Iamia sp. SCSIO 61187: one gene and its partner. The protein of the gene in region 1 interacts with the protein of each later gene in a pairwise test. Links are inferred from orthologs where the notes say so. Each region holds a gene or a part of one and is shown on either strand. Other genes may lie near its edges.

Region 1 (11,746 bases):
CATGGGTCTCCTCGAGGTGGGGTGCCCGGAGCGGGCCGACGCCCGGGACTACCCCGACCGGCCCGGGCTACCCTCGACGGGCGGACCGGTCCGGGCACCCCTTCCGGTCCGGGGGTGGGCGTAGGGTCCGGCCGTGACGAGACCACTCGTGATGGGCGTCGTGAACGTGACGCCGGACAGCTTCAGCGACGGCGGGCTGTACCTGGACCACGAGGCGGCGATCGCCCACGGGCGGGCCATGGCGGCGGCCGGCGTCGACGTGGTCGACGTCGGGGGCGAGTCCACCCGCCCGGGCGCCGAGCCGGTGCCGGTGACCGAGGAGGTCGATCGGGTCGTTCCCGTCGTCGCCGCCCTCAGCCCGCTCGTCCGGGTCTCGATCGACACCCGCCACGCCGAGGTCGCCGATCGGGCCGTCGCCGCGGGGGCGACGCTGGTCAACGACGTGTCGGCCACCCTCCACGAGGTCGCCGCGCACCACCACGTCGGCTGGGTGGCGATGCACATGCAGGGCGACCCGCGCACGATGCAGCGCGACCCCCGCTACGACGACGTGGTGGACGAGGTCCGCAGCTTCCTGGTCGCCCGGGCCGACGCCGCCGTCGCCGCCGGGGTCGGGGAGGTCTGGATCGACCCGGGCATCGGCTTCGGCAAGACGGTGGAGCACAACCTGGCCCTCCTCGCCCGGCTCGACGAGCTGGTGGCCACCGGCTTCCCGGTGCTGCTCGGGACCAGCCGGAAGCGGTTCCTGGGCCAGCTGCTCGCCACCGCCGACGGGGTGGCGGACCCGACCCCTCCCGACGACCGGCTGGAGGGGTCGCTGGCCACCGCGGTGTGGGGCTACCGGGCCGGGGCGAGGATGGTCCGCGCCCACGACGTGGACGCCACGCTGGCCGCGGCGAGGGCCGTTGCAGGCCTCTGACCAGCGCAGTCGCCCCCGAGGACGGATTGGGGCATGATCGGAGACGCTGCGCCGGACGAGGAAGGAACCCCCGCATGGGGATGAAGGGCAAGTGGGCCCAGGGCATCAAGCCCAGGAACTTCTCATGGGTCATCAAGGATCGCTTCGCCGTGTGCGAGCGCCCTGGTGGCTACGGCGCCAACCACCGGCGCGTCCGCCGCCAGGAGGAGATCATCTGGGTCCGGGAGCAGGGCTTCACCAAGGTGATCTCGCTCATCCCGGCCAGCCACAACCTCCACAGCTACACCGAGCTCGAGGTGGCCTGGCTGCACCGACCGCTGCGGAGCCACGACGAGCCGGCCCCGATCCTGTCGGAGCTGTTCCCCGAGATCGAGCGGCTGCTCGCCGACGGCGAGAAGCTCCTCATGCACGGCGACGAGCTGGGCGACCGCATCGCCGGCATCGTCGCCGCCTACGTGATCTGGAGCGGGCTGGTGCCCGAGGCCCCCAAGGCCACGATGCTCGTCGAGCGCATGCTCGCCCGCCAGATCGGCCCCGTCGGTCGCGAGCTGATCGCCCTCGCCCCCGAGCTCCCGGGTGCCCGTGCCTGACGGCGACCTGATCGAGCTGCGCGGCCTGACCGCCCTCGGGGTGTGCGGAGCCCTGCCCGAGGAGCAGGAGCGGGCCCAGCCCCTCGAGGTCGACCTCGCCATCCACGCCGACCTGGCCGCCGCCGGAGAGTCCGACGACCTCGACGACACCGTCGACTACGGCGCCGTGTGCGAGCTGGTGGAGCGGGTCGTCACGACCGAGCGGTTCCAGCTCCTGGAGCGGCTGGCGGCGCGCATCGCCGAGGTGGTCCTGTCCGACGACCGGGTCCTCGGCGTCACCGTCGCCGTGCGCAAGCTGCGGCCCCCGGTGGCCCAGATCGTGGACACGTCCGGGGTGCGCATCACGCGCACCCGCCAGGGGACCACCGCAGGGTGACCGGCGCCCGCCGCGTCCTGCTGGCGCTCGGCTCCAACCTCGGCGACCGGGCCGCGCACCTCAGCCGGGCGGTCGACGCCCTCGGCGACGAGGTCACCGCCGTGTCCGAGGTGTACGAGACCGCCCCGGTGGGCGGACCCGACCAGGGGCCGTACCTGAACGCCGTCGTGGCCCTGCGCACCGACCGCCCCGCCCGCGACCTGCTGGCCCGGGCCCACGAGCTGGAGGCGGCGGCCGAGCGGGTCCGGCTCGAGCGGTGGGGGCCCCGGACGCTCGACGTCGACGTGCTGTGGATCGACGGCGAGGAGGTCGACGAGCCCGACCTGGTCGTGCCCCACCCCCGCATGTTCGAGCGGGCCTTCGTCCTCGTGCCCCTCGCCGACGTGGCCCCCGACCTGGTGCCCGCCGACGGCCCTCCGGCCGAGGGCGTCGTCCGGTGGGGGTCCCTGGCGTCGGACGGACCGGTGGCGCCATGAGCGACGAGGCCCGTCGCCGGGTGATCCGGGTCGCGCTCGAGCGTCGCCCCGACATGGGGCTCGAGGACCTCCGCCGGACCCTGGCGCGCGTCGGCATCGAGGTCGACACCGAGACGCTCGTCGCCGACCTCGACACCATCGGGCACTCCCTGCGGATCGTGCCCGCCGGCCCGGCCCACCAACGGGTGCCGTCCGGGGCGCCGGTCCCCGACGACGCCGACGCCGACGGCGCAGCGCCGCGCCCCGCCGAGCCGGCGGGTGACGGCCGATCCCTCCTCGCTCGCCTCCGGCCCGGGCCGCTGCTGGTGGCGGCCGTCGTCGCCTTCGTCCTCGTCGTCGCCGGCATCCTCGTCCTGGGGGACGACGACGAGCCGACGGCCGACACCGGTCCGATCCCGACCACGATCCCGGTGGAGGAGGGCTCGCTGCCGGCCGAGACGACGGCGCCCCTCGCCCCCGCCGAGCCGGCCGACGACCCCGCCCTGACCGAGCCCGACGTCGCCCTCACCTTCGACGTGGACAGCGCCGTCCTGCCCCCGCCGAGCGAGGACGTCCCGTGGACCGCCTTCTCGGGCGACTTCGAGGTCGTCGACGGCCAGGCCGTCTCGACCGGCCCCGAGGCGATGGCGGTGGCGACGTTCCCGGTGCCCGGCTCCGAGACCCGGGCCCAGGTCACCCTGCCGACCGGGGGCGTCGGGGTGGGCCTCGCCTTCCTGACCGCCGACGGCGAGACCTACGCATGGGTCGTGATGCCGGACGACTCGACGGTGGTCCTCCACCGCCTGGGTGGAGCCGAGCCCGAGGTGATGGTCGACGCCCCGCTCCCGGCCATCTCGCCCGGCCTCCGGGTCGGGCTGAGCTCGGTGGGACCGCAGGTGGAGCTGCTGGCCAACGGCGCCGTGGTCGCCACCGTCGACGAGTTGGGACCGGTCAGCGCCGTGGGCCTGGCCGCCATCGACGGCGACGTCCCGGGCGCCTTCGACGACCTCGTCGTCCAGTACCCCTGACCCCGCCGGGCGGCGCCCCGTCGGTGGCGACCCGGCGCCGGATCGGAGCCGCCCTCTGGTCGAGGCGGGGTCGTCGGCTCCGTACGCTGGGCCCGTGCCCCCGCCTGCGCCTGCCCCCGCCGCCGTCCGCATCGTCGGTCGGGGCCGGGCCGGTGGCGCCCTCGCCGGCGCCCTGACCGCCGTCGGGTGGGACGTGGAGGTCGTGCCCGGGCGCGACGCGACCACCGCCGACGGCGTCGACCTGGTGGTGCTGGCCGTGCCCGACGACGCCGTCGCCGAGGTGGCCGCCGCCGTCGGGCCCGGGTCCGCCGTCGTCGCCCACCTGTCGGGGTCGCGAGGCCTCGACGTGCTGGGTCCCCACGCCCGCCCGGCGTCGATCCACCCCCTCGTGGCCCTCCCGACCGCAGCCCTCGGCGCCGAGCGGCTCCGGGCGGGGGCGTGGTTCGCGGTGGCGGGCGACGCGATCGCCGGCCGGGTCGTGCGTGCCCTCGGGGGGCGCGCCGTCGAGGTGCCCGACGAGCACCGGGCGGCGTACCACGCCGCCGCCTGCATCGCCTCGAACCACCTGGTGGCCCTGCTCGGCCAGGTCGAGCGGGTGGCGGCGCCGATCGGCGTCCCCCTCGAGGCCTACCTCGACCTGGCCCGGGCCACGGTCGACAACGTGGCCGCCCTCGGCCCGGCCGCGGCCCTCACCGGCCCGGCGGCCCGGGGCGACACCGCGACCCTCGACCGCCACCGCGCCGCCCTCGACCCGGCCGAACGGGCCGCCTACGAGGCCCTGGTCCACGAGGCCCGCCGCCTCGCCGGGCGGGTGTGATGGACGTCGTCACCACCATCGCCGAGGTCCGGTCCGCCACCGCCGCCGCCCGGGCCGGGGGTGCCACCGTCGGGTTCGTGCTGACCATGGGGTACCTGCACGAGGGCCACGTGTCGCTGATGGCCGCGGCCCGGGCCGAGTGCGACCTCGTCGCCGCCAGCATCTTCGTCAACCCGCTCCAGTTCGGGGCGGGGGAGGACCTCGACGCCTACCCCCGCGACCTGCCCCGGGACCTGGCCCTGGCCGAGGCGGCCGGCGTCGACCTGGTCTTCGCCCCGTCGGTCGAGGAGATGTACCCCCGGCCGATCCTCACGACGGTGGCGGTCGACGACGTCACCGCCCGCTTCGAGGGGGCCACCCGCCCCACCCACTTCGCCGGGGTGGCGACGGTCGTGGCCAAGCTGTTCTCGATCATGGGCCCGGGCCGCACCTACTTCGGCGAGAAGGACTGGCAGCAGGTGTGCGTCGTGCGACGCATGGCGGCCGACCTGTCGTTCCCGGTCGAGGTCGTCGCCTGCCCGACGCGGCGCGAGCCCGACGGGCTGGCCCGCTCCAGCCGCAACGTCTACCTGTCGGCCGAGGAGCGGGCGGCGGCCCCGGTGCTGCACCGGGCCCTCCGCCACGGCGCCGCCCGCATCGAGGCGGGCGAGCGCGACCCCGCGGCGGTAGAGGCGGCCATGGCCGAGGTGGTGGCCACCGAACCGCTGGTCCTGCTCGACTACGCCGCCGCCGTCGAGGCCGACACCCTGGTCTCGCCCGCCCGCCTCGAGGGTGAGGTGCGGCTGCTCGTCGCCGCCCGGGTCGGGACGCCCCGCCTCCTCGACAACGTCGGCGTCACGGTCCCCGCCTGACGAAGCCCGCTCGCCCGAGCCGGATCTCGGTGGCAGATGCGGGACGAGCGTCCGAGGTCTGCCACCGAGTTCGCCGGGGGTGGGGGAGCGGGGCAGGATGGGGGGGTTCCCACCCGGGGGCGACCGGTCCGCCGGCGTCCACCAGCCCAGGAGAACCTCACGTGCGACGACGGATGATGAAGTCGAAGATCCACCGCGCCACGGTGATCGACGCCGACCTGCACTACGTCGGCTCGATCACGGTGGACCGGGACCTCATGGACGCCGCCGACCTGGTCGAGTTCGAACAGGTCGCCGTGCTCGACATCGACAACGGCGCCCGCCTCGAGACCTACGTGATCGAGGGGCCCCGGGGCTCGGGCGCCATCTGCCTCAACGGGGCGGCCGCCCGGCTGGTGTCCCCCGGCGACCGGGTCATCGTCATCAGCTACGCCGACTACGAGGACGCCGAGCTCGACGCCTACGCCCCGCGCATCGTCCACGTCGACACCGCCAACGGCGTCGTCGACGAGGCGACGGCGCAACGCCTGGCCGACCTCACTTCCCCCGCCCCCCGCCGCTACGTCGAGGTGGAGCCCGACCTCGAAGCCAAGTCGCAGGCGGGACCGCGCGCCCGGTGACGGGGTGCTGCCGGGCCCCCTCCCGCCGAAGCGGCTTCGCCGCCGGCTCGGGCTGGCGCTGACCCCACGCACCTTCGGGGCTGCCGCCAGGCCCACCGGACCGGGGCGCGGGCGATCGACGAACCGTCACTGACTGGTAGACCGAGCGGTCATGGCTGCCGAGGAGCTCGACCTGCTGGTGCTGGGGAGCGGGGTGGCCGGGCTGTCCGCCGCGGTGCGCGCCGCCGACGTCCACAACATGCGGGTCGGGGTGCTGACCAAGGGAGAGCTGCCCCAGGCGACGACCCGGTGGGCCCAGGGCGGGGTGGCCGCCGTGCTGCACGACGACCCCGACTCCACCGACCTCCACCTGGCCGACACCCTCGCCTGCGGCGTCGGGCTGTGCGACACCGAGGCGGTCCGGGTGCTCGTCGACGAGGGGCCGGCCCGCGTGCTCGACCTCATCGCCCTGGGCGCCGCCTTCGACCGCGACCCCGACGGCAAGCTGCTCCTCGCCCGCGAGGGCGGGCACAGCCAGGCCCGCATCGTGCACGCCGGCGGCGCCGCCACCGGGTGGGAGGTCGAGCGGGCGCTGGTCGCCGCCGCCCAGCGGGGCACCTCGGCCCTGTACGAGCACCACTTCGCCGTCGACCTCGTCGTCGAGGGCGGGCGCTGCCGCGGCGTCACCGCCACCCGGGCCGACGGTTCGGAGCTCGTCGTGCGGGCGGCCAACGTCCTCGTGACCACCGGCGGGGCCGGCCAGCTCTACGCCGTCACCACCAACCCGCTGGAGGCGACCGGCGACGGCATCGCCATGGCCCTGCGGGCGGGCGTGGCCGTGGCCGACGTCGAGTTCGTGCAGTTCCACCCGACGGCGCTGCACCACGAGGCCATGCCCCGCCCCCTCCTGTCGGAGGCCCTCCGGGGCCACGGCGCCCTGCTGCGGGACGGCCGGGGCGAGCGCTTTGTCGACGAGCTCCAGCCGCGCGACGTCGTGTCCCGGGCCGAGCTGGAGGTGATGGTCTCGCAGGGGATCGACCACGTCTTCCTCGACGCCCGGCACCTCGAGGAGTTCGCCGCCCGCTTCCCGACGATCCACGCCGCCCTCCGGGAGGTCGGCCTCGACCCGACCCGCGACCTCCTGCCCGTCGCCCCGGCGGCCCACTACACCTGCGGGGGGATCGTCACCGACCTCGACGGCTCGTCGTCGCTGCCGGGCCTGTGGGCCGCGGGGGAGGCGTCGTGCACGGGTGTCCACGGGGCGAACCGGCTGGCGTCGAACTCGCTGCTCGAGGGGATGGTGTTCGGGCCCCGGGCGGTGGAGGCGATCGAGCGGGGCCAGGTCGGCGCCCACCCGACGGGGGCCATGCGGGCCGTCCTCGGGGGCGACCCGGAGGGCGGACCGGTCGGCCCGGGCACGATCGGCGGGGTGCTGCTGTCCCGACCGGCGGCGGTCCCCCCGGCCCCCGTCCCGCCGACCGAGCCGTGGGCCGACGTCCGCAACCGGCTCCAGCGGGCTCTGACCGCCGGAGCCGGGGTCGTGCGCGACGAGGCCTCGCTCGCCGACGCCGACCAGGTCGCCGTCGACGCCGCCGCGGCCGTCGCCGCCAGCGCCGCCGCCGGGCCGCTGTCGCCCGAGGCCCACGAGGTGGCCAACCTGGTCGACGTCGGCCGGGCCGTCATCGCCGCCGCCGTGTCCCGCACCGAGAGCCGCGGCGCCCACACCCGGCGGGACCACCCCGCCACGGACCCCGCCCAGCGCCACCGCCTCGTCCTCGTCTGAGGAGCCCGTCCTCCGCCGCCGGGCCGCCTCGGTTCTGTCGCGCTGAGCGCTCACCGATGAGCGCGTGCCGCGACAGAACCGTCCGGCCGTCGGGTCGTCGGGCGTCGTAGGCGAAGGCGGCGAACCGCCCGGGCTCGCGGCCCGGGTGGTTGAACCCGGCGAGGGCGTCGGCCCCGCCCCCGCCCAGCAGCCCGCCCGGCTGGGACCGCAGCCACCGGTAGAAGCCGGCCATGGAGAGGCCGGTCGTCGGGAGATCCGTGACCAGGGCCTCCAGCGGCTCACCCACCGCGGCGCCCCCCTCGCCCAGCTCGTCGAGGAAGCCGGGGATGCCCTCGACCCCGACGAGCCCGCCGGTGCGCTCGGGGTCGATCCAGTCCTGGCCGAACCACACGTTGACGTGCCCGAGGGTCGGGCTGGTCCACTCGAAGCCCCGGAGGGCGGATCCCGGACGCCCTCCCCTCTGCCACCGAGGTCACAGGGGAACGGAGTTGCGGTCGGGGGGCCGGGTCGGTTGGATGCCTGACGGCATGCTGGACGACGAGACCCCCGACCCGCGCTCCGTCGTCCGACGGGGGATGACCCTGCTCTGGCGGTCGGTCCGGACGCACCCCCGCCCGTTCATCGTGGCCGTGCTGGGCGCCGGGCTGTTCGCGGCGATGACGGTCGGCTCGACCATCGCCCTCGGGCGGGTCACCGACGACGTCATCGTCCCGGGTCTGGCCGAGGAGCGCGACGGCGGCACCTTCGGGCCCGTCGACGGCGGCACCGTCCTCGTCATCACCTGCGCCGTGGTGATGGTGGCCCTGGCCCGGGCCGCCGGCGTCGTCGCCCGTCGCTACTTCTGCAGCATGACGACCTTCCGCATGGGCGCCACCTGGCGGGAGGCCCTGGCCGACCGGTACCTCGACGCCCCCCTCCGCTTCCACGCCCGTCGGCCCGCGGGCCAGCTCATGGCCCACGCCGACAACGACGCCGTGAAGGCCATCGAGTTCATCAATCCGGCGCCGTTCTCCATGAGCGCGGTGGTGATCGGCGTGATCGCCTTCGCCCGGCTCCTGATGGTCGACTGGGTGCTCGCCCTGGTCGCTCTGGCCGTGTTCCCGACCCTGATGGTCGCCAACCGGATCTACACGTCCCGCGTCGAGCACCCGGCCGCCCGGGCCCAGGCCCGCTACGGCGACCTGGCGTCGGTGGCCCACGAGAGCTTCGACGGCGCCCTGGTGGTCAAGTCGCTCGGCCTGGCCGACCACGAGACGACGCGGGCCCGGCGGGCGGCCGGGGCGCTGCGCGACGAGCGGGTGCGGGTGGGCGAGCTGCGGGCCTGGTTCGAGCCCGGGCTGACGGCCCTGCCCAACCTCGGCGCCGTCGCCGTCCTCGGCCTGGGCGCCTGGCGCCTGTCGACCGGGGCGGTCAGCGAGGGGGGCATCGTCGAGGCCCTCGCCCTGTTCGCCGTGCTCACCACGCCGATGCGGGTGATGGGCTACCTGCTCGAGTCGATGCCGCCGTCGGTCGTGGCCGCCGCCCGCCTGGACGAGGTCCTGGCGCCCGACGACCGGGACCGCCACCCGGCCCGCGGGGCAGCGACGCTCCCCGCCGGCGCCCTGGCGGTCGAGGTCGACGGTGTCTCGTTCGCCCACGACCCGGCCACGCCGGTGCTCGCCGACCTGTCGTTCTCGATCGCCCCCGGTGAGGTGCTGGCCGTCGCCGGCGCCACCGCCGGGGGCAAGACCTCGCTGTGCCTGTGCCTGGCCGGCCTGCTCGAGCCCACCACCGGGCACGTGCGCCTCGGCGGCGTCGACGTGGCCGACCTCGACCCCGCCGAGCTGCCCGCCGCCGTGGGCGTGGTGTTCCAGGAGTCGTTCCTCTTCGCCGACACCGTGCGGGCCAACGTCCTGGCCGGGATGGACGAGGCGGCGCCGGACGTGGCCCGCACCACCGAGCTCGACGCCGCCGTGGGCGAGGCCCTCCGCCTGGCCCGGGCCGACGGGTTCGTGGCCGCCCTCCCCCTCGGGTTCGACACCGAGCTGGGCGAGCGGGGCATCACCCTCTCGGGCGGCCAGCGCCAGCGGCTGGCCCTGGCCCGGGCCCTGGTGCGCCGGCCCCGGCTGCTCATCCTCGACGACGCCACCAGCGCCATCGACCCGTCGGTCGAGGGCCAGATCCTCGCCGGGCTGGGTGAGGCCCTGGCCACCACCACCGTCGTGGTCGCCCACCGCGTCTCGACCATCCGCCTGGCCGACCGTGTCCTGTTCCTCGAGGCCGGGCGGGTCGCCGCCCTGGGACCCCACGACGAGCTGCTGGAGACCGTCCCCGCCTACGCCGCCCTGGTCCGGGCCTACGAGGCCGACGACGACCCCATCGACGACGACGCCACCGTCGCCTCCACGTTCGACAGAGGGCACCGATGAGCAGCCCGCTTCCGATCGAGGAGGGCCGGGACGAGGGCCACGCCCCCGACCCCGACGACGTCGACGCCATCGAGGGGGGCGCCGTCGTCGCCTTCCGCCGCATCGTCGGGGAGATGCCCGAGCTGCGCCACGGCGCCGGCCTCACCGCCCTCCTGGCCCTGGCCATCGCCGCCGGCCGGGTCACCGTCCCCGTCCTCCTCCAGCAGGTCCTCGACCGGGGCATCCTCGGCCCCGACGGGTACCGCCCGACGTTCATCGCCGTCGCCGTGGCCATCGCCGTGGTCGCCATCGCCGTGTTCTGGACCCTGGAGCGCATCGGGCTGGCCCGGCTGACCCGCGCCGCCGAGAGCGGCCTGGCCGGCGTGCGCGTCCGCACCTTCGACCACATCCACCGCCTCTCGGCCGCCGACCACACCGAGTCCCGCCGGGGCGTGCTCGTCTCCCGGGTCACCAGCGACGTCGAGACCCTCGCCCAGTTCTGGAGCTGGGGGGCCATGGTCTGGCTGAGCGCCACGGCGACGATCCTCGGCGTCGGCACCGTCATGGCCGTCTACTCGTGGCGGCTGACGCTCCTGGCGTTCGCCGTGTTCGTGCCCGTCACGGTCCTGCTGCGCCAGCTCCAGAAGGTCCAGCTGCGCCGGTGGGACGCGGTGCGCGACCGGGTCGGCGACACCCTCGGCGAGTTCTCCGAGGCCATCGGCGGCGCCCCGGTGATCCGGGCCTACGGTCTGGGCGACCGGGGCCGGCGCCGACTGCGCCACGCCGTCCAGCGCCAGTACCGGGCCGAGCTCGGCGCGGCCCGGGTCTTCGCCATCATGTTCCCCCTGTCGGACATCTTCGGCGCCATCGCGGTGGCGACCGTCGCCGCCGTCGGCGTCTGGCAGGGCCCGGCGTGGGGCCTCGACGCCGGCGAGCTCGTCGCCTTCGCCTTCCTCGTCACCCTGCTCACCCAGCCCATCGCCGACCTGGGCGAGGTCCTGGACCAGACCCAGAACGCGGCGGCCGGCGCCCGGAAGGTCCTGGGCACGCTCGACATCCCGCTCGACGTGGTCGAGCCCGACCCCGGCGTCGCCCTGCCCGAGGGCCCCCTCGGCGTGCGGGTCACCGACGTCGCCTTCGCCTACCGGGCGACCACCGGGGGCAACGGCCCGCTGGTGCTGGAGGACGTGTCGGTCGAGGTCGCGGCGGGCTCGTCGGTGGCCGTCGTCGGCCAGACCGGTTCGGGCAAGACCACCTTCGCCAGCCTCCTCGCCCGCCTCGCCGACCCCGTGGCCGGCACCATCGAGGTCGGTGGGCACGACCTGCGGACCGTCGCCCCGACGTCGCGCCTCCACCGCATCCGGATGGTCCCCCAGGACGGGTTCCTGTTCGCCACGACGGTGCGCGAGAACATCCGGTTCGGGCGGCTCGACGCCACCGACGACGACATCGACGCCGCCATCGACGACCTGGGCCTCAGCTGGTGGGTCGCCCGCCTGCCCCGGGGCCTCGACACCGAGGCGGGGGAGCGGGGCGACAACCTCTCCGTCGGCGAGCGCCAGCTGGTGGCCCTCGTCCGGGCCCAGGTGTCGGACCCCGGCCTGCTGGTCCTCGACGAGGCCACCTCCGCCGTCGACCCCGAGACCGAGCGGGCCCTGGCCGTGGCCCTCACCCGGATGGCGGCGGGCCGGACCACGGTGACCGTCGCCCACCGCCTGTCGACGGCGGAGCGGGCCGACCGGGTTCTGGTGTTCGACGCCGGCCGCCTGGTCGAGGAGGGCACCCACGACGCGCTGGTCGCCCTCGGAGGCGTCTACGCCGGCCTGCACCGCAGCTGGGTCGGCGGCACCCGCACGACGGCCTGACCGGTCGGCCCGCCCGCCGTTCCTGGGACGGATCGTGCGCCGTCAGGCCGGGATCGGTACCGGGAACAGACGCCGT
Region 2 (11,814 bases), 860 kb from region 1 along the record:
CATCTGGCTCAACGAGGCCTTCGCCACGTTCATGGAGATGCGCTGCACCGACGCCTTCCGACCCGAGTGGGACCGGTGGACGGACTTCGGGATCTCGCGCACCGCCGCCTACGACACCGACGCCCTCACCACGACCCGGCCCATCGAGTTCGAGGTCGTCTCCCCGGCCGACGCCGAGGGCATGTTCGACGTCCTCACCTACGAGAAGGGCGCCGCCGTCGTCCGCATGCTCGAGCAGTACCTCGGCGAGGACCGCTTCCGCGACGGCATCCGCCTCTACATCAGCCGCCACGCCCACGGGAACACGGTGACCACCGACCTGTGGGACGCCATCGAGGAGGCCACCGGCGAGCCGGTGCGGCGGATCATGGACAGCTGGATCTTCCAGGGCGGACACCCGGAGCTGGCGGTCACCGTCGAGCCGGAGGGCGAGACCGCGACCCTGCGGCTGACCCAGCAGCGGTTCCTGTACGACACCGGTGACGGCTCCGGGGACGACGCCACCCGGTGGGTCGTGCCCGTGCTGGTCCGGTGGGCGCCCGGGGCGGAGGCCACCACGTCGAGCGTCACCCTCGAGCGCGTCCTGGTCGAGGGCACCACGGCCGAGGTCACCCTCGCCACCCCGCCGGCGTGGGTCATCACCAACAGCGGCGGGTCCGGGTTCTTCCGGGTCCGTTACGACGCCGCCGGGCTGGCCGCCGCCGCTCGGGCCCCGGGCATCTCCGCCGTCGAGCGCTACGCCCTGATCGACGACGCCTGGGCGTCGCTGCTCGCCGGGACGATCGGGATCGGCGAGGTCCTCGAGCTCCTGCGCGGCTACGCCGACGAGACCGACCTGTCGGTGTGGCAGCGCGTCCTCGGCGTCGTGAGCGCCCTCGACCGGCTGGTCGACGACGACACCCGCCCGCACCTCCAGACCTGGGTGCGCGCCTTCGCCGGCCCCGCGCTGCGCCGCGTCGGCCTCGACCCCGTCGCCGGGGAGCCCGACCGGACCGCGGCACTGCGGGGCGCGCTCGTCACGGCCCTGGGGACCACCGGTGCCGACCCCGAGACCCGCGCCCGGGCCCAGGCCCTGCTGGCCCGGGCCGACGAGGGCGAGGAGGTCGACACGGACCTGTTCGACGCCGCCCTCCGGGTCCTCGCCGCCGAGGGCGGCGCCGAGCGCTTCGCCGCCTTCCGCCAGCGCTCGGCCACCGGCGCCACCCCGCAGGAGCGCCTGCGCTACCTGGGTGTCCTGGCCGACTTCCCCGGCGACGCCGAGAACGACGCCTTCCTGGCCATGTGCCTCACCGACGACGTCCGCACCCAGGACGCTCCCTTCGTGATCCGGCGGGCGATCGCCAACCGCACCCAGGCCCGGCGGACGTGGGACTTCCTGACCGCCCACTGGGACGAGGCCCTGGCCCGGTTCCCGTCCAACAGCATCAGCCGCCTGCTGGAGGGGATCCGGTCCGTGACCGACCCCGCCCTGGCCCATGCCGTCGAGGGCTTCCTGGCCGAGCACCCCGTCCCCCAGGGCGACAAGCCCATCGCCCAGCACCGGGAGCGGATGCGGGCGGGGGTGGCCCTGCGCGGCCGGGTCGCCGGCGACCTGGCCTCGGCCCTCAAGGACGGGCCGTCGTGACCGACGGGTAGTCCATCGGAGGGGTGTGCCCATCACCCCGACGTGCCATGTCAGGGACGTGGCGTCCGGCGACCCTCCCTCCCCCCGTGGCTCCCACCTCCTCGACCACCCGCACCAACACCCGCCCCTGGGAGCCCGAGTCGACGCGCGCCAGCCGGCAGCGACGGGTGCTCCCCTTCCTCGCCCTCGTGGCCGCCGCCCTCGTGGTCGTCGCCCTCCCCCCGGGCGAGCCCGGGCGCTTCGGTGCCATCGCCCTGGCGTTCCTGGGGTTCGCAGGGTGCGGTGCCCTCATCGTCTTCGTGCCGTGGGAGCGCCTGCCCGACTGGCCTCGCCTGGGCATCGTGGCGATCTACTGCACCAACGTCGGCCTCGTCCGTGACGCGACGGGCGGTGGTCGGTCGGGCTTCTTGTTCATGCTCCTCCTGGTGGTCATGTGGCAGGCGGCCTACGGCAGCCGGCCCCAGATCGCCGTCACGCTCGTGATGTCGGTCCTGACCGCGATCGTCCCCATCGTCACCGTGGGCGGCGACGAGTACCCGGGCTCGGAGTGGCGCAAGGCCCTCATGTTCAGCCTCGTCGCCGCCGTCATCGGCATCGTCGTGCACGAGCTCGTCCGGCGGACGACCCAGGAGCGGTGGGCGGTCGATCGGGTGGCGCGACTGGGCCGGGCCGCCGCGCACCACGACTCCCGCAGCGACGTGTGCCAGCTCGCCCTCGAGCTGACGGGGGCGGACCTGGCCGTGCTCCTGGAGCCGGCCGAGCGGGGGATCACGGTCACGGCCTCCGCCGGGCGGGCGGTGCCCCTCGTGACGCTCACGGCCGACCTCGTCCCCCCCGCGGTGCGGCGGGCCCTCGAGAGCGCCCGCACCCAGGTCATCCTCGACGTCGACGCCGACGGGGCGACGCGGGGCGGCGTGTCGGCCGCCCTCGGGGTCCGCGCCTGGGTGCACCAGCCCGGCATCAGCCCCGGCGGTCGCGCCACGATCGACCTCGCGGTCGGCTGGGCCGAGCCGCGCCGCCGCGTCCCCGCCCTCGCCTCCTACTCGCTGCCGCTGCTCGCCGACGAGGCCGCCGCCATCGTCGACCGGGCCGAGCTGGTCGAGCGGCTCGAGACCATGACCCGGCAGGATCCCCTCACCGGCCTGCTCAACCGCCGGGGGTGGGACGACCACCTCACCCGCGAGCTGGCCCGGGCGGCGCGGACGGGGCGCCCCCTCTCGGTCGCCGTCCTCGACCTCGACCGGTTCAAGCGGTTCAACGACGCCCACGGGCACCTCGTGGGCGACCAGCTCCTGAAGGCGGCGACGAGCGCCTGGACGGGAGCGCTCCGGACCTCCGACGTCCTGGCCCGGTGGGGCGGCGAGGAGTTCGCCGTCCTCATGCCCGAGACGGGCACCGAGGACGCCATCTCGGTGATCAGCCGGATGGCCAGGCGGACCCCGATGGAGCAGACGTTCTCGGCCGGCATCGTCACGGTGGACGCCGGCGTCGACCCCGACGCCCTGATGGTCGCGGCGGACGACGCCGTCTACGTGGCCAAGGACCGCGGCCGGGACCGCATCGAGATCGGCACGGCCCCACCCCCGGTCGAGCCGACCGGAGCGGCATCGACCGTGGACCTCACCTGAGGGCTCAGCGCAGGGTGTAGGCGAGGGCGCCGCGGGCGTCGCGCACGCGGACCTCGACCTCCCGGGTCTCGTCGCCGTCGACCGCCTCGCAGGCGAAGGTGGCCTCGGGCTCCTCGATCCGCACTGCGGGCCCGTCGCACGTCACCGTCACGTCGTCGCGCGCGAAGCGGTCGGCGAGCGTGGCGGCGATGTCGGCCTCGACGCGGGGCGTGGAGAGGATCGCGGCCCGGGCCTCGACCTCCAGCGTCCCCTCACCGTCGGTCTGGCGGACGTCGACCTCGACCCGCCCGTCGCCGACCTCGGCCCGGCAGGTGAAGGTCGCCCCCTCCTCCACCTCGACCTCGTCGGGGCAGGTCACGGTGTCGACGGTGACGTCGTAGGTCTCGGCCAGGCGCTCCCGGATGCGCACCTCGGACCGGTCGACGTCGAGCACGGCCGGCTTCCCGCAGCCGGCCAGCACGCCGAGCACGACGAGGGTCGCCATCCGGGCCCGCACGGGTCAGCCCACGATCGAGGGCACGAGGCCGAGCCGCGCCAGGTGGACGCCCGGAGAGGCCGGCCGGATGCCCCGGCACCTCCGAGTCATCCGACGAGGCTCAGGACGAGGCCGAGCCGGCGCCAGGTGGACGCCCAGCGAGGCCGGCCGGTACCTCCGGATCATCCGACGAGGCTCAGGACGAGGCCGAGCTGGGCCAGGTGGTACGTGACCATGACGGCGACCTGGAGCAGGCGGGACGGGGTGACGAAGCGGTTCCAGGCCAAGATGGCGTCGGAGGTCCAGAAGGACAGGGCGCCGAGGATCCCGACGATCGAGCCCCGGCCGAAGGCGAACACGACCATGGTCGAGATCACGGCCATGTAGGCCAGCACCGGGCCGGTGAGCTCGGGGCTCGCCTCCCGCACGCCGGCCACGACGCGGGGGGCGACGAGGGCGCCCACGGCGGCGACCACCAGCAGGCCGACCATCACGAAGCCCCACGAGTCGAGGTCGCTGGCCATGCCGACCACGTAGGCGACGTGACCGAGGAGGAAGGCGCCCAGGCCGAGGAGGAACGGAGGCACCGGGAGGTCGGTGTCGTCGGGGATCATCAAGAAGACGTCGCCGGCCAGCGACAGCAGCAGGCCGATCACGAACCAGACCCGCACCGTCGGGTCATCGGCGTCGAGGGCCACCGCCGCCAGCACGAGGAGCACGAGCGTGGTCGGCTTGGCCGCCCACACGAGCCGGCGGTCGTCGCGCGCCACCCCCACCCAGTTGACGAGGGCGACGGGCGCGGCGAGCAGGAGGAGGACGAGGGCAGGGCCGGTCATGGCGCCGAGCACCCTAGGACGGAGCCACGGGGGGCAGCACCAGGGCGACGCTGTCGGGGCAGACCGGGTGCTCGGCCACCCAGCGACCGAGGTCCTCGACCGCGACCCACGCCACCTCGACGACCTCGCCGTCGGGGCACGTCGGCGGGTCGTCGGTGCGGGTCGTGAAGATGGTCGCGACCTCGGCGACGTCGGCGTCCTCGTAGGTGCCCTCCCCGACCAGGGCGAGGGGCGAGCCTAGGCCCGCCTCCTCGGCCAGCTCGCGGACGGCCGCGTCGCGCGCGCTCTCGCCGACGGCGCAGATCCCGCCGAAGGCCAGGTCCCAGCGGCCGGGCCACACGTCCTTCCACGCCGCCCGGCGGTGGACGAGCAGGCGGGCGCCGGGCGCGTCGAGCACGGCGACGAAGACGGTGCGGTGCCGGACCCGACGCCGGCGCACCTCGGCCCGGGTGACGACGCCGAGGACGCGCCCGGCGGCGTCGACCTCCTCGACCAGCTCGGCGGCCGGGTCCCCGCTCACGCCTCGGCGGGCGCGGTGGCCTCGTCCCAGCCGACGCCGTCGGCCAGGCGCAGGCGCCAGCGGGCGAGGGGGGCGGGCCGGTTCATGCCCAGGGCGGCGACGACCTGGTCGCCGCGGCGGTAGAGGGCGACGAAGCGCCGTTCGGCCAGGCTGCCGTCGACCACCCGCACCTCGTCGGCGCCGGCGGGGCGGCCGGCCAGCATGATCTTGCGGTCGTACTGGTCGGACCAGAACCACGGCACCGGGGCGAAGGGGCGGGCGCCGTCGCCGGCGAGGAGGGTCTCGGCGGCGTGGCCGCCCTGGGCGATGGCGTGGTCCCAGTGCTCGACGCGGATGTCGCCGTGGACGGGGTGGCTCCAGCGGGCGACGTCCCCCGCGGCGACGATGCCGGGGGCGACCCGGCAGGTGGCGTCGGCGACCACCCCGTCGGCCACCGGGAGGGTCGATCCCTCGAGCCACCCGGTGCTGGGCACGACGCCGATGCCGACCACGAGGACGTCGCAGGCGATGACCGACCCGTCGGTCAGGCGGACCCGTTCGACGCGGTCCCCACCCTCGACGGCGTCGACGGCGACGCCGAGGCGGAGGTCGACGCCCTGGTCGCGGTGGACGGCGGCGACCGTCTCGGCCACCTCCCCGCCGAGCACCCGGCCGAGCGGCACCGGCAGCGGCTCGACCATGGTGACGGCCAGCCCCCGGCCCCGGGCGGTGGCGGCCACCTCGGCGCCGATGAACCCGGCGCCGACCACGACGACGCGCGCCGGGGCGGCGTCGAGGTCGGCCCGCAGGGCCAGGGCGTCGTCGAGGGTGCGCAGGACGTGGACGCCGGCGAACGACTCGGTGCCGGGGAGGCGCCGGGGCGCGGCGCCGGTGGCGATGACGAGCCCGTCGTAGGCGAGCGCGGTGCCGTCGTCGAGGGCGACGGTGCGGGCGCCGACGTCGAGGCGGGTGGCCGACCGACCGAGCGTCCACCGGAGGTCGAGGTCGGCGTCGCGCTCGGTCAGGAGGCCGGTGCGCCCGGCGTCCCAGGTCCCGGCCAGGACCTGCTTCGACATCGGCGGGCGGTCGTAGGGCTGGTGGGGCTCGTCGCCGACGATCGTCAGCGTCCCGTCGAAGCCGTTGCGGCGCAGGGCCCGGGCGGCGTGGAGGCCGGCGAGGGACGCGCCGACGACGACGACGTCACGCATCGCCGTCACCGCCCCGCCCGGGTCGGGCGCTCAGTCCTCGAGGCGGATCGCCTGCTTCGGGCAGCGGACCACGGCCTCCTCGACCTTGCTGCGCAGCTCCTCGGGCGGGGTCTCGTCCAGCACGTAGAGGAAGTCGTCATCTCGGACCTCGAACACTTCGGGGGCGACGGCCATGCAGACCGCGTTGCTCTCGCACAGGTCGTAGTCGACGACGACGCGCATGGGTGGATCCTCTCGTCTCGGACGCAGGGCAGCCGCACCCTACCTGGACAACCGTCCAGGAGGCGGACGACCCGGGTGGCCGGCGGCGGGGGGTGGGGCCGTATCCTCGCTTCCGACCCCGTCACCCACCAGGAGCCCCCGGTGCCCCGACTCGTCTCACCCCGCCCCCTCGCCGCTGCCCTCGCCGTCGTGGCCGCCCTGGCCCTGGGCGCGTGCGGCGAGGACGGCGACGTGAGCAAGGCACAGTTCCAGGCCGACCTGGTGGAGCGCACCGAGGTGCCCGAGGACGTGGCGGCCTGCCTGACCGACCGCATCTTCGAGGACTACGACCAGGCCGAGGTCAACCGGATCTACCGGGCGGCCACCGAGGACGAGCTGGGCAACGAGCGGCGCGACGAGCTCGACACTTTGAACCAGGAGTGCTTCGAGGCCCAGGGCTGAGCCCGACCGCCGGACGACGTCCGGCGGAGGTCGGCGTGCGGGTCAGGTGCTGCTGTTCATGACCGCGGCCACGAGCGCCACCGCGCCCAAGCCGGCGGTGGCCAGCCGGGCCATGCCCCGCACGACGATCGGGGGCGACGGGGTGCACGAGCGGCACTCCCGGTCGACGGGTACCTGCTGGCCGCACCGGCCACATCGCTGGGTCACGCTGATCACGACGCCCGCCTCCCCCCAGGTGACGATCCGAAACCGCCCACGGGCTCGTGGGGGCGTCGTCAGCGCTCTCCGACGGGGCCGAGCCGGGGCTTGATGTCGACGACGGGGGTCCCGTCGACGGCCTCGAGCCCGCTGACCTGGATCCGGAGCCCGTCGACGGCCAGCACCCGCACCTCGTGGAGACCGATGGGGTTGGGCCTGTCGGGCGAGCGGGTGGCGAAGACACCGGTCAGGGGGGCGAAGGGGTCACCTCGGGGCTGGGTCACCTGGACGTCTCGGCGTGCCCGGTCGAGCCAGGTGAGGACGACGAGCTCGTCGCCCACGGCGAGGTCGTGGGCGGCCTCGGCGTAGCCGGCGTCGACGACGAGCCAGGCGTCCGGGGCGCCCTCGTCGCCCTGGCGCGGGGCCTGGGCCGGGTCGGTGAGGGGCGACTCGACCCGTCCGACGGGGCGGAGGTCGATCGCCGAGGCCGAGCTGGCGCGCACGGGCCGAGGCTACCGAGCGCCTGCGCCGGCCGAGGCCGACGGTTCGTCCCAGGAGCGCGAGCGGATGGGCGTGGCCAGGAAGCCGGTTGGTGCGGTCACGCTCGTCGGAACGACCTCCGTCGCCATCCTCGGTTCTGTTCGCGCCAGGCGACACCCCTGGCCGAGAGCGGTGTCAGAACGGCGATGGCCGCCTCGACGGTCGTTCTGTTCGCGCCAGGCGACATCGGTGTCCGGCAGCGGTGTCAGAACGGTGATGTGCCGCCGGCTCCTCGCCGGGAGCTGATCGACCCGGGGCGCGTTCAGCCCCGTGCGGTGCGGCCCACCGCCGTCGGCGGCACCTGGTGCCGCGAGCGTGATCGCACCGTCGCACCGGTGAGGCGCCCGAGACGGCGGGCGAAGCGGGCGCCGGAGATGACCCAGGGGTGGCCGCGCCGGTCGTCGAGCGTCGACCATCCCGCCACCTCGGTGAGGGCCCGGAGGCAGACGACGCCGCCATGCCATGCGAGCGCCTCCCTGTCGACCGTGCCGCCGTGGGCCCGGTACGAGCGGAGGAACCGGCGCGAGAGGGCCCGGCCGGCGCCGCGCAGCAGGGGTCGGACCGGGCCCGGCACCACCAGGGGTGGCTCGGACAGGAGCACGGAGGTGAAGGCCAGGTCGAAGGCGGCCGGGGCGATGACCGCGACCGACCAGTCGATCACCGACGCCTTCCCCTGGTCGTCGACCAGGACGTTGAAGGGGTGGAGGTCGCCGTGGCACACCACGAGCGGACCGGGCGGCGGGGGGTGGGTGAGGAGCCAGTCCGCGGCGGCGACCAGGTCGGGCCGGTCGGCGGCGAGGGCGACGGACCGGAGCCCGACGACGATGGCCTCGCTCCCGCTCTCGGTGCGACCCACGCCGGCCAGGCGCTGCTGCACCGGGGCGACGTCGAGGCGGTGCAGGTCCGCCATGACCCCTCCCAGGAGAGTGGGCAGGCGCCGGACCACCGATGGGAGGGTGGTGAGGGCGGCGGCGCCGGAGAGGCCACCGAGGAGCGGCCGGCCGTCGACGTGGTCCATCACCAGGAAGGCGCGCCCGTCGACGCCGGGGTGGGCGTCGCCCGCGCCCCGGACCCTCGGGGTCGGGAAGCCCTGGGCCGCCACCTCGGCCTGGACGATCGTCTCCTTCGCCGCGGTGTCGGGGTCGGGCATGATCCGCGCCACCAGCCGTCCCTCCCAGCCCGCCGGCGGGTCGGCCAGCTCGAAGGCGAGGAGGTCGGCCCAGAACCCGCCGGCCAAGCGGGTCGGGGGCCCGGCGTAGGCGAGGTCCGCGCCCGTGGTGCGGGCCAGGGCCCCGAGCAGGGCGGCGGCCAGCGGGGCGGCGGTGGTGTCGGCATCCTCCATGACAGTGAACACTGTAACGCTCGATGCCGGTAGAGTCGAGGGCATGGTGGACCAGGCGACCGGGCCCGACGACGACGGGCTCTCGATCGACCAGCTGGCGGCCGCGTCCGGGGTGCCGAGCCGCACGATCCGGCAGTACCAGACCCTCGGCCTCCTCCCCCGCCCCGAGCGGCACGGCCGCCTCGGCGTCTACCGGTCGACCCACCTGGACCGGCTCCGCCTGATCGGTCGGCTCCAGGAGCGGGGCTACTCGCTCGCCGGCATCAGCGACCTGCTGGCGTCGTGGTCGGAGGGCGCCGGCCTGGCCGAGGTCCTGGGGCTGGAGCCGGGCGCGCTGGACGCCATCGACGAACCCGGCGCCGCGGCCACGGTCGGGCAGCTGGAGGCGGTGCTCCCCGCCCTGGTGCCGTCCCGGGTCGACGAGCTGATCGCCACCGGGGTCGTCGGCCGGCTCGACGGCGACCGCCTCTGCGTGAACAGCCCGTCGCTGCTCCAGCTGGCGATCGACGTCATCGAGGCCGGGTTCTCCCCCGAGGCGGTCCTGGAGCTCCTGCAGACCATCCGCACCTCCACCGACGCCATCGCCTCCGCCGTGGCCGACCTCCTGGCCGACCCCCCCGACGGGGTCGCCGAGGCCGGCCTCTCCGCCCTCGCCCGGCGCGGCCGGGGCCCGCTCGCTCGTGGCACCGGCCGCCTCACCATCCACCGCCTGGGCGATCTGCTCGCCGCCCGCGGCGGGCTCGACGGGCGGGGCGGCGACGGCCCGACGACCTGAGGCGCCGATCGACCCCGTCGATCGACCGGCGCCACGGTGGGCCGCATGTCACATTGATAGTTCCTATCGAACGGTTCGGAAACAACGATCGACAATACCTATGTATCGAGGTCAGAAGCCTCTACGGTGACGGTCTCACGTCCCCTGCACCACGAGAGAGAGCTGCACCGTGTCCCTCGTCAACACCGAGATCAAGCCGTTCACCGCCACCGCCTACCACAACGGGGAGTTCGTCGACGTCAGCGACGCCGACCTCAAGGGCAAGTGGTCGGTCGTCTTCTTCTACCCGGCCGACTTCACCTTCGTGTGCCCGACCGAGCTGGGTGACCTGGCCGACAACTACGGCACCTTCAAGGAGCTCGGTGTGGAGATCTACTCGGTCTCCACCGACACCCACTTCACCCACAAGGCCTGGCACGACACCTCGGACACGATCGCCAAGATCGAGTACCCGATGATCGCCGACCCGACCACGGTGATCAGCCAGAACTTCGAGGTCCTCCGCGAGGGCCAGGGCCTGGCCGACCGGGGCACCTTCCTGATCGACCCCGACGGTGTCATCCAGTTCACCGAGACCACCGCCGAGGGCATCGGCCGCAACGCCGTGGAGCTCATCCGCAAGGTCCGCGCCGCCCAGTACGTCCGGGAGCACCCGGGCGAGGTCTGCCCGGCGAAGTGGGAGGAGGGCGAGGACACCCTGGCCCCCTCCCTCGACCTCGTCGGCAAGATCTGACCCACCCCACCCGTTCTGTCAACCCTCATGCGCCTCTACGGCCCATGAGGGTTGACAGAACCGGGTTCGCCCGCCCACCCGCTCACCCGCTCCCCGGAGAACCCCTGTGCTCGACGCGCCCATCGCCACCCAGCTGAAGACCCACCTCGCCAAGATCACCGAGCCGATCGAGCTGGCCACGTCCCTCGACGACGGGGCCAAGTCGGCCGAGCTGGAGGAGCTGCTCCGGGAGATCGCCGACATGTCGGACAAGATCACCCTCGTCCGGGCCGACGACGACAACCGGCGCCCCTCGTTCGCCATCCGCCGGGTCACCGGCGACGAGCAACGGGTGCGCTTCGCCGGCATCCCCATGGGCCACGAGTTCACCTCGCTGGTGCTGGCGCTCCTGCAGGTCGGGGGCCACCCGTCGACCGCGGACGAGTCCGTCCTGCAGCAGGTGCGCGACCTCCCCGGCGAGTACGCCTTCGAGACCTACTTCTCGCTCTCGTGCCAGAACTGCCCCGACGTGGTCCAGGCCCTGAACCTGATGAGCGTCATCAACCCCCGCATCACCCACGTCGCCATCGACGGGGCCCTGTTCCCCGACGAGGTCGAGGCCCGCCAGGTCATGGCCGTCCCGTCGGTGTTCCTGAACGGTGAGCCCTTCGAGCAGGGCCGCATGAGCCTCGAGCAGATCGTGGCCAAGCTCGACACCGGCGCGGCCGAGCGCACCGCCCGGGAGATCGACGAGAAGGACCCCTTCGACGTGCTCGTCGTCGGTGGCGGGCCCGCCGGCGCGGCCGCCGCCGTCTACGCCGCCCGCAAGGGCATCCGCACCGGCGTCGCCGCCGAGCGCTTCGGCGGCCAGGTCCTCGACACCATGGCCATCGAGAACTTCATCTCCGTGCCCCACACCGAGGGCCCCCGCATGGCGGCCGCCCTCGAGGAGCACGTCAAGGACTACGACGTCGACGTCATGAACCTCCAGCGGGCGACCGGGCTCGTGCCCGCCACCGACGAGGGCGGGCTGGCCACCGTCGAGCTGGCCAGCGGCGCCACCCTCCAGGCCCGCACCGTCATCCTCGCCACCGGCGCCCGCTGGCGGCAGATGGACGTGCCCGGCGAGGCCGAGTACCGCAACCGCGGCGTGACCTACTGCCCCCACTGCGACGGCCCGCTGTTCAAGGGCAAGCGGGTCGCCGTCATCGGCGGCGGCAACTCGGGGGTCGAGGCGGCCATCGACCTCGCCGGCGTCGTCGGCCACGTCACCCTGATCGAGTTCGACGACAAGCTCCGCGCCGACGAGGTCCT

What was found.
Region 2: the proteins of panC (region 1) and HC251_RS16475 interact in binary tests that used the Escherichia coli proteins (3 or more experiments, as listed by UniProt). The link is inferred for Iamia sp. SCSIO 61187 from one-to-one orthologs.

The regions. Positions count from the first base shown.
Region 1 is NZ_CP050948.1:4,313,711-4,325,456, reverse strand. Bases 3,183-6,110 are described here. They hold panC (pantoate--beta-alanine ligase), read left to right. Parts: upstream 3,183-4,184; coding sequence 4,185-5,036; downstream 5,037-6,110. Other genes in these bases: nadB (L-aspartate oxidase), read left to right, coding at 5,808-6,110; panD (aspartate 1-decarboxylase), read left to right, coding at 5,198-5,656; HC251_RS20765 (DUF2520 domain-containing protein), read left to right, coding at 3,463-4,185; HC251_RS20770 (hypothetical protein), read left to right, coding at 3,183-3,368. Outside these bases: HC251_RS20795 (hypothetical protein), read right to left, coding at 1-3; folP (dihydropteroate synthase), read left to right, coding at 134-919; HC251_RS20785 (hypothetical protein), read left to right, coding at 994-1,509; folB (dihydroneopterin aldolase), read left to right, coding at 1,502-1,885; folK (2-amino-4-hydroxy-6-hydroxymethyldihydropteridine diphosphokinase), read left to right, coding at 1,882-2,361; more of HC251_RS20770, read left to right, coding at 2,358-3,182; more of nadB, read left to right, coding at 6,111-7,418; HC251_RS20745 (ABC transporter ATP-binding protein), read left to right, coding at 7,946-9,826; HC251_RS20740 (ABC transporter ATP-binding protein), read left to right, coding at 9,823-11,670. UniProt on the Escherichia coli protein: Catalyzes the condensation of pantoate with beta-alanine in an ATP-dependent reaction via a pantoyl-adenylate intermediate.
Region 2 is NZ_CP050948.1:3,453,437-3,465,250, forward strand. What follows is about bases 3,331-6,326. They hold HC251_RS16475 (NUDIX domain-containing protein), read right to left. Parts: upstream 5,084-6,326; coding sequence 4,577-5,083; downstream 3,331-4,576. Other genes in these bases: HC251_RS16465 (DUF4333 domain-containing protein), read right to left, coding at 3,331-3,736; HC251_RS16470 (lysoplasmalogenase), read right to left, coding at 3,910-4,563; HC251_RS16480 (NAD(P)/FAD-dependent oxidoreductase), read right to left, coding at 5,080-6,270; HC251_RS16485 (ferredoxin), read right to left, coding at 6,301-6,326. Also shown: HC251_RS16455 (M1 family metallopeptidase), read left to right, coding at 1-1,624; HC251_RS16460 (GGDEF domain-containing protein), read left to right, coding at 1,711-3,252; more of HC251_RS16465, read right to left, coding at 3,257-3,330; more of HC251_RS16485, read right to left, coding at 6,327-6,492; HC251_RS16490 (hypothetical protein), read left to right, coding at 6,634-6,933; HC251_RS16495 (hypothetical protein), read right to left, coding at 6,976-7,149; tsaA (tRNA (N6-threonylcarbamoyladenosine(37)-N6)-methyltransferase TrmO), read right to left, coding at 7,209-7,634; HC251_RS16505 (phosphotransferase), read right to left, coding at 7,934-9,013; HC251_RS16510 (MerR family transcriptional regulator), read left to right, coding at 9,057-9,788; ahpC (alkyl hydroperoxide reductase subunit C), read left to right, coding at 9,958-10,521; ahpF (alkyl hydroperoxide reductase subunit F), read left to right, coding at 10,628-11,814.